4 regions of the Nocardioides dokdonensis FR1436 genome follow, and region 1 is predicted to be linked to each of the others. Evidence: predicted binding sites of a transcription regulator. Region 1 holds the regulator's gene; each other region holds the start of a gene.

Region 1 (3,200 bases):
GTAGGCCGAGGTGTCCAGCGGCAGGTCGTTGGCCCAGCCGGAGTGGATGTCGCCGGTCACGAACACCACGTCCTTGACCTGGTGGTCGTCGAGGTGGGCGAAGACCTCGCGGCGATCGGCGGTGTAGCCGTCCCACTGGTCGACGTTGTAGGGCGAGCCGTCCTGCGGCAGCAGCCCGGTGACGTCGTTGACCGGGTCGACGAGCTCGTTGGGCAGGTCGGCGAAGGTGACCGGGGCGATCATCACCGGGTTGCCGATGATCTTCCACTGCGGCGCGTGGTTGCCGCGGGTCAGGGAGTCCTTGAGCCACTCCATCTGCCGCTTGCCGGTGATCGAGCGCGAGGGGTCGTTGATCTCCGAGTCGATGATCGGGGTCGCGACCTGCTCGGAGCGGTAGGTGCGCAGGTCGAGCATGCTGATCTCGGCCAGGTCGCCGAAGCGCAGGCGCCGGTAGAGCCGCGCCCCGTCGCCCAGCGAGGCGGTGCCGTCCATGCGCACCGGCATCCACTCGTCGTACGCGCGGTGGGCGCGGGCGCGCCGTCGGCGGTAGTCGCCCTCGGTGTCGTCGTGGTTCTCCGCGCCTGCCTTCCACTGGTCGTTGGTGACCTCGTGATCGTCCCAGGTCACGATCCAGGCGTGCGCCGCGTGCAGCGCCTGCAGGTCCGGGTCGGTCTTGTACTGCGCGTGCCGGCGCCGGTAGTCGCTGAGCGTGACGACCTCGTGCGGCGGGTCGTGCGGGCGCACGTCGACGTTGTCGCGACCCATCCCGTACTCGCCGGGGCCGTACTCGTAGAAGTAGTCGCCCAGGTGCAGCACCGCGTGCAGGTCGCGGCGCGCCGCGAGGTGGCGGTAGGCGCTGAACCAGCCGGCCTGCAGGTTGGCGCAGGAGACCACGCCCAGGCGCAGGTTGGCGGGGGTGGCGCGCTTGGCGGGGGCGGTGCGGGTGGTGCCGACCGGGCTGCGCTGCCCGCGGGCGACGAAGCGGTAGTAGTAGGTCGTCTCCGGTTGGAGGCCGGTGACGTCGAGCTTGACGGTGTGGTCGCGCGCGGCGCTGGTCGCGAAGCGGCCGCGGCGCACGACACGGCGGAAGCGGCGGTCGGTGGCGACCTCCCAGCGCACCCCCAGCCGCGGGCCCTTCCCGGAGCCGGGCTGTGCGGCCCGGGTGGGGGTGACCCGGGTCCAGATCAGCACCGCGTGCGGCAGCGGGTCGCCGGAGGCGACGCCGTGCGCGAAGACGTCGTGCCGGGCGCTGGCCGCGCGGGCAGCGGGCGCGGTGAGTGCGCCGCTGCCGGCGGCCACGGCGGCGCTGCCGGCCCCGACGGCGAGGACCGTACGCCGCCCCAGGGCGGCCAGGCGGTCGCGCTCGGCGTCGCGGACGGGCCCGGTGGGGGAGGGAGCGGCAGGGGAGGGGATCTGCGGTGGGGTCACGCCTCATCCAACGACGAACCCCCGTCCGCGTGACGCGGACGGGGGTTCGGACGCCGAGTGTTCACCGTCGGTTCGACGGTGCGACAGGTGCGGGGCTCAGGGGCTGCCCCCAGAGGCTGTCCCTAGAGGCTGCGCAGCACCGCGGTGACGACGCCGAGGATCGAGGCGTGGGTGCCGTCGATGGGCTCGTAGGCGTCGTTGTGCGGCAGCAGCCAGACCTTGCCGTCCTTGCGCTGGAAGGTCTTGACGGTGGCCTCGTCGCCGATCAGGGCGGCCACGATCTGGCCGTTGCTTGCGGTCTGCTCCTGGCGGATCACCACGTAGTCGCCGTCGCAGATGGCGGCGTCGATCATCGAGTCGCCGGAGACCTCGAGCAGGAAGAGGGTGCCGTCGCCCACGAGCTGCTTGGGCAGCGGGAAGACGTCCTCGACGCGCTCCTCGGCCAGGATCGGACCACCGGCGGCGATGCGACCCACGACCGGGACGTAGGTGGCGGCCGGCATGGTGTTGCCGACGTCGGTCTCGTCGACCGAGCTGTCGTCGGCCGAGGAGATCGCGCGGCGACGCGCCATCAGCTCGGGCAGGAAGACCTCGAGCGCGCGGGGCCGGTGCGCGTCGCGCTTGAGGAAGCCCTTCTCCTCGAGCACCTTCAGCTGGTGGGAGACGCTCGAGGTACTGGTCAGGCCGACGGCCTGGCCGATCTCGCGCATGCTCGGCGGGTAGCCGCGGGTCTCGATGGCCTCCTTGATGCAGCCGAGCACCTTGACCTGGCGTGGGGTGAGGCCGGTCGCGTCGGGGGGCCCGTCGGGCAGCTCCGCGACCTTCCGCTTGCGGGGGACGCCGTCCTTGGTCGCCATCGTGTGCCTTTCGTGCGCGAGGCCCGAGCCGGGGTGTCCGCTCGGATGGTCGTGAGGACACGGTAGCGCCGCAGGGCGGGCAACTTCAAACATCTGTTCGAACGGCGTGTCGGACCGCGGCCCGGTGGGTGTGGCTGGTAACCCCCGTCGACAGGCCTCGAACAATTGTTCGCGCACCCTCTTGCATTCCCTCGAACACCTGATCTAGTCTCGCTCATGTGTTCGATCGAACACCTGGTCGAGGAGCTTCTCGACCGGGACTGTCGGTGGCCGTCTGTAGACATCACCTCGACCGATCACGACAACGACCACCCCCTTCCCCAGGAGGTCACCATGAGCACCATCGCCCAGTTCCCCATGCAGACCCAGCACCCCGTCCAGACGCGTACGACGCCCGGCCCGGTCCGGTTGACCCGTCGCGGTCGCCTGGTCGTCCTGGGCCTCGCGCTGGTGCTGGTGGTCCTGGCCGGCGTCCTCCTGGCCGGCGGCTCGATGGCCACCAGCGAGAAGGGCACGCCCCCGCCGACCGAGGTGATCACCGTCGGCACCGGCGACACCCTGTGGGCCATCGCCACGGAGCGGGCCCAGGGTGACGACGTGCGCGAGATGATCCAGCACATCCAGACGCTCAACGCCCTCGACGGTGGCCTGGTGGTCACCGGTCAGCGGCTGCGGGTCCCGACCAGCTGAGGCTGCTCGACGGCCCTGCGGGGCACTGGCGGCTGCGGCCGCCCACGATTTTCGCCGGTCGCCTCGACCCCGGCCGGCGAAACCAGGGGAAGCGAGGGGCGGGCCCAGGTGGGCCCGCCCCTCGCGCTGTCTCCGGTGGAGCTCGGCCCCGATGAGTGCGGCACGGTGCGGCCTCAGCGGGCCGCGCGGCGTCCAGCGGGCTGCGCGGTGGCCGGTTCGGGGGAG
Region 2 (3,200 bases), 1.5 Mb from region 1:
AGAAGACCACGCTCTTCCACACCGCCTACGCGCTCGAGCGGTGGGAGGAGCCGGCCCGGGCCAACCTCGAGGCGGAGCTGGTCCGGCTCGGTGCCGGGTCCGTCCCGAGCCGCGAGGTCTCCTGACCCCCGACCGCTCAGCCGGGCGCCGCACCCTTGCGACGGCGCAGGCCGGCACCCAGCAGCCGCGCCACCAGCTCGCGGCTGGTGACCGGCTCGGCCCCGGCCGCGACCATGTCGGCGTACCACTCCGAGGGGACGTCGTAGTGGTCCCGGTCGAAGCCCTTGGCGGGGATGCCCAGCGTGCGCGCGAAGTCGTGCAGCTCCTCGTACGACGCGTCGCTGGCCAGGTGCGACCAGAGCCGTCCGTGCCCGGCCGCGTTCGGCGGGTCGATCAGGATGCCCACGCGGGCCAGCCTACGGGCGACGCCGCGTCCCCTTGTCCGGGCCGGGACAATGGAGACGTGACCGATGCCGAGCTGTTCGATGCCAGGGCCCGGGTGCTGGCCGACCTCCACGCGCGCGGGCACGCGACCCCGGGAGCGGTCTCCGCGCTCGAGGACGCCGTCTCGAGCCGCACCTGGTGGGCCGAGCAGTGGCCCGAGGGGGTCGTCTACGTCGCCGGGCTGGTCGCCCAGGACGTGCAGGACGCGCTGCTCGAGCAGGCCGGGCGCTGGCCGCTGTGCCTGGGCTGCGAGGACGGGCCCGAGCACGCGCTCTACATCCACCCCGACCTGGGCGGACCGGACCCCACCTGGGTGTGCGAGGAGTCCGGGACGCCGGTCGCTGCGCTGGGCGGGCTGGGTGCGCTCAGCAGCCCTGGCCCAGCTGGACCCACAGCGTGAACCGGTCGGCGCGGTAGACGGTGCGCGAGACCTCGACGACCTTCTCGCCCGACACGGCACGGCGCGAGTGGCGCAGCACGACGCTGGACGGCTCGACCTCCAGCAGGCCGGCCTCCTCGGGGGTGGCCTTGTCTGCGGTGATGGAGTCCTCCGCCCAGGTCGGGCGCAGCCCGCGGGCGGCGAGCGAGTCGTAGAGGCTGGTGGGCATCCCGGACTGCAGGAACCCGGGCAGCAGGACCTCGTTGAGGTAGGCGTCCTCGAGACACATCGGCACACCGTCGGCGCGGCGCAGCCGGCGCCAGTGCACGACCGCGTCGCCCTCGGTCAGGGACAGGGCGCGGGCCACGCCGGGGCCGGCCTGCTCGCGGCGCGCCAACAGGGTCTGGGACTCCGCGAGCATCCCGCGGCGCGCCATCTCCTCGGTGAACCCGGTGATCTTGCTGGGGGCTCGACGGGGACGCGCCACGAAGGTGCCGCGCCCGGGGATCCGCTCGAGCAGCCCCTCGACCACCAGGGCGTCCATGGCCTGGCGCACCGTCATCCGGGCCACGCCGAAGCGCTGCACCAGCTCGCGCTCGGACGGCGCGGGCGAACCCGGCGCACTGCCCGTGACCAGCCCACGCACGTACTCGCGCACCTGTACGTGCTTGAGAGCACGTCCGACCGGGGGGGCCATCACGTCGTCCACGCCAGGCAGACTAGACAGGTCCGGAGGCCCCCGTACGCCGTTTGCGGGAAGTGGGCCGGCGTGGGACACGCCGACATGCGTCGAACGTGCGTTCGAGGGACGGGCGTAGAGTGGCGCCATGGACTTCCAGACCACGCTCTTCGAGGCGCCCCCGAGCGGGGTGCCCGGTCTCGTCGACGCCCTGTCCACCACCGAGCGGCACCACCTCGGCGCCGGGGCCTGGGTCGACGTACGACGCTCGTGGCTGCCGCAGGCCGACGACGTGCTGAGCACCCTGGTCGAGCAGGTCCCGTGGCGGGCCGAGCGGCGCCAGATGTACGACCGGCTCGTGGACGTGCCGCGGCTGCTGCACACGTACATGATCGGCGAGGAGCTGCCGCACCCGGTGCTGACCGAGGCCCGTGAGGCGCTCAGCGAGCACTACCTGCCCGAGCTCGGCGAGCCGTTCCGGACGGCGGGCTGCTGCTACTACCGCGACGGGCGCGACTCGGTGGCCTGGCACGGCGACACCATCGGGCGCGGCAGCACGCAGGACACGATGGTCGCGATCGTCTCGGTCGGCGACCCCCGCAGGCTGCACCTGCGCCCGCGCGGCGGCGGCGACGCCCGGGTCTTCGAGACCGGCCACGGCGACCTGCTGGTGATGGGCGGCAGCTGCCAGCGCACCTGGGAGCACGCCGTGCCGAAGGTGGCCCACGCCGGGCCGCGGCTCTCGGTGCAGTTCCGCCCCTTCAACGTCTTCTGAGTCCCAGGCACCGGCGGACCACCCCTTCGGGTGGCCGGTCTCCCGACGGTGCCGGGTTGGGTGAGGTCATGCAGACCTCACCGCGCGCGACCATCGCTCTCACCGGCCTGGCGGTGATGGGGCGCAACCTGGCCCGCAACATCGCCCGGCAGGGACACACCATCGCGGTGCACAACCGCACCACCGCCCGGAAGGACGCACTGCTCGAGGAGTTCGGCCACGAGGGTGACTTCGTGGGCTGCGACAGCCTCGAGGAGCTCGTCGCCGCGGTGCAGCGCCCGCGCACCATCATCGTGATGGTCAAGGCCGGCGAGGGCACCGACGCGGTGATCGACGAGCTGGTCCCCCTGCTCGACGAGGGTGACATCGTCGTCGACGCCGGCAACGCCCACCCCGACCACACCCGGCGCCGGCAGCAGGCGCTGGAGGAGGACGGCCTGCACTTCGTCGGCATGGGCGTCTCCGGCGGCGAGGAGGGGGCGCTCGAGGGCCCCTCCATCATGGTCGGCGGCTCCGAGCACGCCTACACGAACCTCGGTCCCGTCGTCGAGTCGATCGCCGCCCGCGTCGACGGCACCCCCTGCGCCGCCCACGTGGGCCCCGACGCCGCCGGGCACTTCGTGAAGATGGTGCACAACGGCATCGAGTACGCCGACATGCAGCTGATCGCGGAGTCCTTCGACCTGCTGCGCCACCTCGCGGGCCTCGAGCCGGACGCCGCCGCCGCGGTCTTCGCCGAGTGGAACCAGGGCGACCTCGAGAGCTTCCTCATCGAGATGACCGCCGACGTGCTCGCCCACACCGACGCCCAGACCGGTCGGCCGTTCGTCGACGTCGTGGCCGACGCCGCGGAGCAGAAGGGGACGGGCCGGTGGACGGTCCAGAGCGCCCTGGACCTCGGGGTGCCGGTGACGGGCATCGCC
Region 3 (3,200 bases), 190 kb from region 1:
ACGCCGCGACCGGTCCCGCCGGTCCGGGCGGCGAGAGCCCGATCCAGGCCCTGTGCGACGCCGGTCTGCCCCAGGCGATCTGCGACGCCGCCTCCGGCGGCATGCCCGACCTCCCCGGCCTGCCGGACGTCCCGGGTGCTCCCGGTGGCGGCGGTGACAGCCCCCTGCAGCCGCTGTGCGACGCGGGTCTCCCGCAGCAGCTCTGCGACCTGTTCGGCGGCGGCCTGCCCGAGCTCCCGGGTGTCCCCAGCCTGCCCCGCGCAGCCTGATCGCTGATTGAGCTCCCACGGACGGCCGCCCCCTCGGGGGCGGCCGTTCTGCGTTGCGGCGCACCCCGGAGCTCGGCGTCAGCGCGGGGCTCGGCGCCGGCGGGTGAGTTCCCAGCCGCGGTCGGGGTGGTGTCGTAGCTGCCAGGTGGGGTCGTGGGTGCGGTGGTGGTGCCAGGAGCAGAGGGGGATGGCGAGGTCGAGGTCGGTGTCGCCGTGGTGGGACCAGGGGATGAGGTGGTGGATCTCGGTCCAGGCGAAGGGTCTCTGGCAGGTGTCGATGGCGCAGGTGTCGTGGGTCAGGGCGAGTGCTTTTCGTTGGTGGTGGGTGTGCAGTCGTCGGGTGCGGCCGAGGTCGAGTGGCGCTGACTCCGAGTTGAGGATGGCGGGGACGAGTCCTGCTTCGCAGGCGAGGCGGCGCAGGTCGCCGGCGGCGGTGCGGGTGCCGGTGTCGAGCTTCGCGGTGCCGCTCTCGGCTGGGCCTTTCCAGTCGGGCCAGGTGGTGGGGTCGAGGTCGCCGGTGGCGGCGAGGTCGCGGGTGAGGTCGTCGGCGGTCATGGTGACCAGGAGGGTGATGGCGTTGGCGCCGGTCCAGCCGTCGGTGGGCAGGTGCTCGATGAGCTCGCACAGGGCGTGGCCTGCGAGCTCCCAGCCGGAGAGGCCGTGGCCTTCTCCGGTGGGGGCGGAGCGGTCGTGGCCGGAGATGTGTTCCCCGTCGGGGCCGGTGCGGGCCTTGTTGAGTCGTCGGGGTGCGGAGAGGGTCTCGAGGGCGGTGCGCAGCAGGGAGCCGTGGAGCTCGGGGATCGTGAACTTGCCGGAGTAGGTGCCGTCGCCGTTGTCGTGCAGGGCGAGGTAGGTCTCGTGCTTGGCGCGGCGGGATTCGCGTCCGAGCATGATGGCTTCGTGGCGGTCGGCGAGGTCGCGGTCGATGACCTCGAGCATCCGGCGGGCTGCTTGGCGCAGTCGTTTGGCGTTCATCGGGCGCCCTGATCGGGTGCCGATGCCGGTGGCCTTGCCCACGAGGATCTCCTCGGCGACGGCGAGCTGCTCAGGAGTGGTCTCGAGGGGCGCCTGTTCGGCGGCGTTGACGATGATGCGGACCTGGCGGGTGGTGATGGCGCCGGTGGCGTAGGCGGTGCGGGCGTGGTGGTACTTCTCGCCGAGCAGGGCGGCGATGCGGACCCCGCCGGCGTGCACCTCGCGGGTCTCCCCGGTCAGGGCGGCGGCCCAGGCGTCGGTGCCGGTGGCGGCGGCGTGGTCGGCGACGTGGCGTCGTTCGGCCTCGGCGAGGACCTGGCCGGTGAGTGCGGCGGCTTCGGCCTCGAGGGCGGAGAGCTGTTGCAGCAGGGGTGCGAGGTCGTCCTCAGGTGTGGCTTCCAGGCGCGTGGTCCGGGCGGTGGCCATGGCCTCCCGGGCGGCCAGCACCCCGGCCAGCACGCCGGCCCAGCTCCCGGCCGTGTCAGGGCTCGCACTACTGCTCGCACGCACCCCGGTCGCCGGGGCGTCGGCCCGGTCGGCGGTGGGGTGCTGGAGCAGCGTCATGGCCCTATTCTCCCACCGCCGGGACCAGTTGTCGAACACCAGTTCGAGTCTGTGGATGAGGTGGTGGAGGGTCGCGGACCCGCTGAGAGGCGGCCCCCCCGCCGTGGGTGGGGCCGCCTCTCGAGAAGGGTCGGTGGGGCTGATCAGCTCTCGATCGCCTGGGTCTCGCGCTCGGGCGAGGTGGAGCCGACCTGGATCTTGCGGGGCTTGGCCTTCTCGGCGACCGGCACGAGCAGGCGCAGCACGCCGTCGTCGTACGTCGCCTCGATGCGCTCGAGGTCGAGGTTGTCGCCGAGCACGAGCTGGCGGCTGAAGGCGCCGGTCGGCCGCTCGGAGGCGAGTCGCTCCCAGTCGCCGTTGGGGCTCACGCGCTCGGCCCGCACGGTGAGGACGTTGCGCTCGACGTCGAGGTCGATGCTGTCGCGGTTCACGCCGGGCAGGTCCAGCTCGATGATGAACTGGTCGCCCTGGCGCCAGGCGTCCATCGCCATGGTGACGGGCCGGTTGGTGGTGCCCAGCAGCTGCTGGGTGAGGCGGTCGAGGTCGCGGAAGGGGTCGGTGGTGCGCAGCAGCATGGCTTCCTCCTTGCTCGTCGAAGGGTGGTGGAGTGAGTGGGTGGCGGTCTGCGTAAGTCCGCCGATCTGTATCAATGGATACAGGTTTGTTGTAACTCGGCATCTAGGTCAGAATCAAGCCCGAAGACTGAGAAGTGGCTGAGAAGTCAGCACCGGTGTGGCGGAGGTGGCGGATGAGCGGGCGAGGGCGAGGCGTGTTCGCGATCTCGGTGGCGGCCGACATGGTGCGCATGGAGGTGCAGAACCTGCGCGTCTACGAAAGGCGCGGCCTGCTCACCCCGGAGCGCACCGGCGGCGGCACTCGGCTCTACAGCGAGGCCGACATCGAGGTCCTGCACCGCATCCGCCAGCTGCTCGCCGAGGGCTTGAACCTGGCCGGTATCGCCCGGGTCCTGGTGCTCGAGGAGGAGGTCCGACGGCTGCGCGAAGGTGTCGTGCCACCCGACTGAGGAGTGAGAAATTCTCGGCTCACCCCCGTCAGGTGGCGGTTTGACGGTGTTTGCTGGTTAGGGTGCGGTGAACGACGGACCCCAAGACGAGCAACATGATGAAGGAGAACTGCATGAACAAGGGAGAGCTTCGCGAGACCGTGGCCAAGGAGACCGGCCTGACCGGTGCCGACGCTGAGCGCGCCGTGGACGCCGCTCTGTCGGCGATCGTGTCGGCTGTGGCCAAGGGCGAGCGCGTGAGCATCGCCGGTTTCGGCACCTTCGAGCCCCGCGAGCGTTCGGCGCGTGAGGGTCGCAACCCGCAGACCGGCGAGACCATGCAGATCGCCGCGACGACCGTCCCCGGCTTCAAGGCCGCGGCCGCGTTC
Region 4 (3,200 bases), 1.1 Mb from region 1:
CGGCCAGGCCCAGGTGCCGGTTGAGGTTGTCCGCCACCGTCGGCTCGAGCTCGGCAAGGAGTTGGCCACTCTCGAGTCTCGTCATGCCTTCCGTCGTACCACCGCAGTAGCCCGGGGTCCAGAGCCTGACAGACACTGCCTTCGAACGCCGAGGGTCGAGCAGACGAGGGGAAGCTCAGGACCTGAGCTCGAGCGTGCCGTGCCGGGTGACGGCGTAGACCTGCCCGGTGGGGCTGGTCCAGAGGTAGTCGCCGTGCTCGGTGCGCTCGTAGCTCCACGCGTCGATGGTCTTGGCGCGGTGGTGGTGGCGGCAGGCCGGCGCGAGGTTGCCTGGATGGGTCTGGCCGGGTGGGCCGCCGTCGTCGGGGTGGACGTAGGGCTCGATGTGGTCGAGGTCGCAGCGGCTGGCGGGGACGTCGCAGAACGGGAAGACGCAGTGGGTGTCGCGGCGGGTGACCAGCTCGTGCATCCACCGGGGCGGGTCGTGGGCGTCGACGGAGTCGGTGCGGGCCATGTCCAGGACCGGGAGCACGCTGACCTGGGCGCCGGCGAGCCAGTCGCGGATCTTGGCCAGCGTCGCGGGCCCCAGGCCCTGGACCGTGCCCACTCCACCTGCGGTGTCCGCGCTGTCGTGGTCGGTGAGGTCCTCGGCGCTGATGTCGATGTTGAGCCGGACCCGGGGGCGGGGCACACCGAGCCCGTCGAGGACTGCAGCCAGCGCCCGGATCTGGCGTACGCCGAGGCCGAGGTCCGGCTCGGCCTCGGGGCCGGTGGCGGGCTGGGTGGTGTCGAGGATCAGGTCGTGCAGCCGCTGCAACGTGGGGGTGTCACCGGTGATCGAGAGCCACGAGGTGCCGCCCCACTGTCCCGAGACCGAGGTGTCGGGGCGGTGGTGCTGCAGGCTCACGCCCCACGACTTCGTCTGCGACTCCTCCGCCTCCTCGAGCGTCTCGGGCTCGAAGAGCGCGACCGCCTCGGCCACCGCCCGGTCGATGCGGGTCGCACCGACCGAGTCCACGACCGGCGCCAGCGTCGCATCGACGTGCGCAGCAGCCTCGGGCGACAACGACTGGGTGGCCTTCGCGACCCGCCTGGCCCGCCACAAGGTGGACTCGAGCCGCTCGACCCGGGCATGGATCTGCGGCAGCCGGTGCCGCAGCTCCAGCGCATCGGCCATCAGCGCCGTGGTCGCGGCCGGCGACATCCGCATCGCCGCAGCCAGCGGCTCGGCGGCGAACTCCGCCACCGCCGGCACCCCCTCTCCACCGATCCAGGCGTCGCAGTCCCAGACCCGCTCCTGCTCGCCCCACGACAACCGGTGGTCGTCGTCGACCGCCACGTGCGTCTCGCACCAGCGCAGCACGACCCGCATCCGACGCCGCTCGGCCTTGCGGGACTCGGCCTCCGCCTCGTGCGCGAAGTCCAGCAACCAGTCACCCTCGAGGTCGTCGACCTCGAGAGGCTGCCCGTGGCTGTCGGTCTCGATCATGTACGCATTTTACTCGAACGCCAGTTCGAGGAGAAGGGCCTGGCGCGGATCTGTGGACAGGACCAAGGTCCCCTCGCTCCCTGCCCGGCGACCCCTGACGCAGGACCATCCGCACGGGCAGGATGGCGCCATGAACGCCACTTCGTTGACCACGCTCGGCCACGAACACCTCGCCAAGGCCGCGGGAGCCACCGCCGGCCGCAGCGCCGTGACCATGCACGGCGGCCAGGGCCACTCGCTGCGCCAGACCCTGATCGCCCTCACTGCCGGACACCGTCTCGGTGAGCACGAGAGCCCCGGCGAGGCCACCCTGCAGGTCATCCACGGGACCGTGGTCCTGCACGCCGGCGACGACCAGGTCGAGGCGCGCACCGGGGACCACGTGGTGATCCCGCCGGTCCGCCACGACCTCGAGGCCCTCCAGGACGCCGTCGTCCTGCTCACCGTCTCCCTCTCCGGCTGACCTCCGACGAGGCCCCCAGACCGACCCGTCTGGACAGCTCTCCACATTTCACCCTGGACGCCGTGCGAGATGCCTCAACTTCCTGCACCCTTCACGCCGAGCAGGCACCATCGTCTCGACGCCGTCGCCCACAACGTCCCGGTGGTCGCGGTCCTGGGCGCTCTCCCGGCCGTCTCCGGCGTGTCCCCGCCGGAGACGGGTCAGAGCGCCTGCCCGGCACGGCCGACAGACCTCACGAACGACACAGCAGTCACATACGTCCCAGCAGTCACAGGGCGGACTACCGTGACCTCGTGCCGACGACCTCCGCCCTGCGCGCCGCCGCGGCGGCGACCACCGCCACCCTCGCGCTGACCCTCGCACCCACGAGCACGGCCGCCGCCCCTCGCGAGGTCTCGAGCGTCTCCGCAGCCCCCTCCAGCCAGGTGTCGACGAGCCAGGGGTCGACCAGCCAGGGGTCGACCAGCCGGGGCGCGAACGACCAGGTGTGGGGCCGGAAGTCGAATGGCAAGAAGAAGCGGACCCACCGGCCGCGCAGCTGGTCCCGCCTGACGACCTACCGGCGCGCGGTCCTCGAGGGGTGTCGCCCGCCGAAGAGCCACGGCTTCCGGCGCATCGTGCTGCGGCTGCGCAACGCCCACGACAAGCGGTTGCGTCGCGCCGAGGTCTCGTTCAAGGACCGCGCGTACTCGCTCCCGTGGAACGGTGGCGCACGCAGCCCGTGGGTGCGCCCGGGGCGCGCCACGCCGCTGGCCCGGGTCTCGACCACGGGTCGCCTGGTCACCCAGCGGGTCCGGGTGCGCCTGCGGACTCCTCACGACGCCAGTCCGGTGCGCTCGCTGCGCTGGACCCAGATCCCGCCCTGCGAGCGGTCCCGGCGCCGCTGAGCATCCTCACAGCGGGATGAGGCTGGAGCTGGGCAGCCACTCCTGCACCAGGCCCCACGAGCCGGGCCGCACATGAGCGGCGTACACCACCAGGCCCTGCCAGCCGTCCGGGCCCTGTCGCCACTCCAGCAGGAGCCCCGGCCGCTTCTCCCCCTCCGCGTCGAGGGGGTCGCCCACCCAGCAGTGCCGGGCCGGGCACGGGGACGTCGGGGTACGACGCGCAGGCGCGGCCGCGGGCGGCCGGTCGCTGCGGCGACGCTCACCGAGCGGCACCCCGCTCCCCCGCTTGTTCATCCCGCCGGCCATCCCCCGATCCTCCCACAGGTTCGAACGTGCGTTCGACCCAACGCCGGTGCTGCTG

Evidence for each region. The regulator LexA, encoded in region 1, represses DNA repair genes until DNA is damaged. The targets are predictions, from matches to a motif close to TCGAACANNTGTTCGA.
Region 2: the regulator LexA is predicted to act here: its motif matches at 1,613-1,628, upstream of I601_RS02500 (alpha-ketoglutarate-dependent dioxygenase AlkB).
Region 3: the regulator LexA is predicted to act here: its motif matches at 1,840-1,855, upstream of I601_RS08555 (HNH endonuclease signature motif containing protein).
Region 4: the regulator LexA is predicted to act here: its motif matches at 1,503-1,518, upstream of I601_RS14555 (HNH endonuclease signature motif containing protein).

What each region holds. Positions count from the first base shown of each region.
Region 1 covers NZ_CP015079.1:1,995,261-1,998,460, forward strand. The annotation lists gene I601_RS09405 (alkaline phosphatase D family protein) at 1-1,428, opposite strand, end outside; gene lexA (transcriptional repressor LexA) at 1,551-2,285, opposite strand; gene I601_RS09415 (LysM peptidoglycan-binding domain-containing protein) at 2,619-2,975, shown strand; gene I601_RS09420 (hypothetical protein) at 3,149-3,200, opposite strand, start outside.
Region 2 covers NZ_CP015079.1:516,793-519,992, forward strand. The annotation lists gene I601_RS02480 (HD domain-containing protein) at 1-125, shown strand, start outside; gene I601_RS02485 (DUF4031 domain-containing protein) at 137-406, opposite strand; gene I601_RS02490 (hypothetical protein) at 464-844, shown strand; gene I601_RS02495 (GntR family transcriptional regulator) at 810-1,532, opposite strand; gene I601_RS02500 (alpha-ketoglutarate-dependent dioxygenase AlkB) at 1,651-2,277, shown strand; gene gndA (NADP-dependent phosphogluconate dehydrogenase) at 2,346-3,200, shown strand, end outside.
Region 3 covers NZ_CP015079.1:1,807,180-1,810,379, forward strand. The annotation lists gene I601_RS08550 (hypothetical protein) at 1-269, shown strand, start outside; gene I601_RS08555 (HNH endonuclease signature motif containing protein) at 348-1,808, opposite strand; gene I601_RS08560 (Hsp20/alpha crystallin family protein) at 1,952-2,383, opposite strand; gene I601_RS08565 (MerR family transcriptional regulator) at 2,578-2,832, shown strand; gene I601_RS08570 (HU family DNA-binding protein) at 2,931-3,200, shown strand, end outside.
Region 4 covers NZ_CP015079.1:3,082,073-3,085,272, reverse strand. The annotation lists gene I601_RS14560 (acyl-ACP desaturase) at 1-85, opposite strand, end outside; gene I601_RS14555 (HNH endonuclease signature motif containing protein) at 176-1,489, opposite strand; gene I601_RS14550 (cupin domain-containing protein) at 1,620-1,952, shown strand; gene I601_RS14545 (hypothetical protein) at 2,246-2,839, shown strand; gene I601_RS14540 (hypothetical protein) at 2,846-3,145, opposite strand.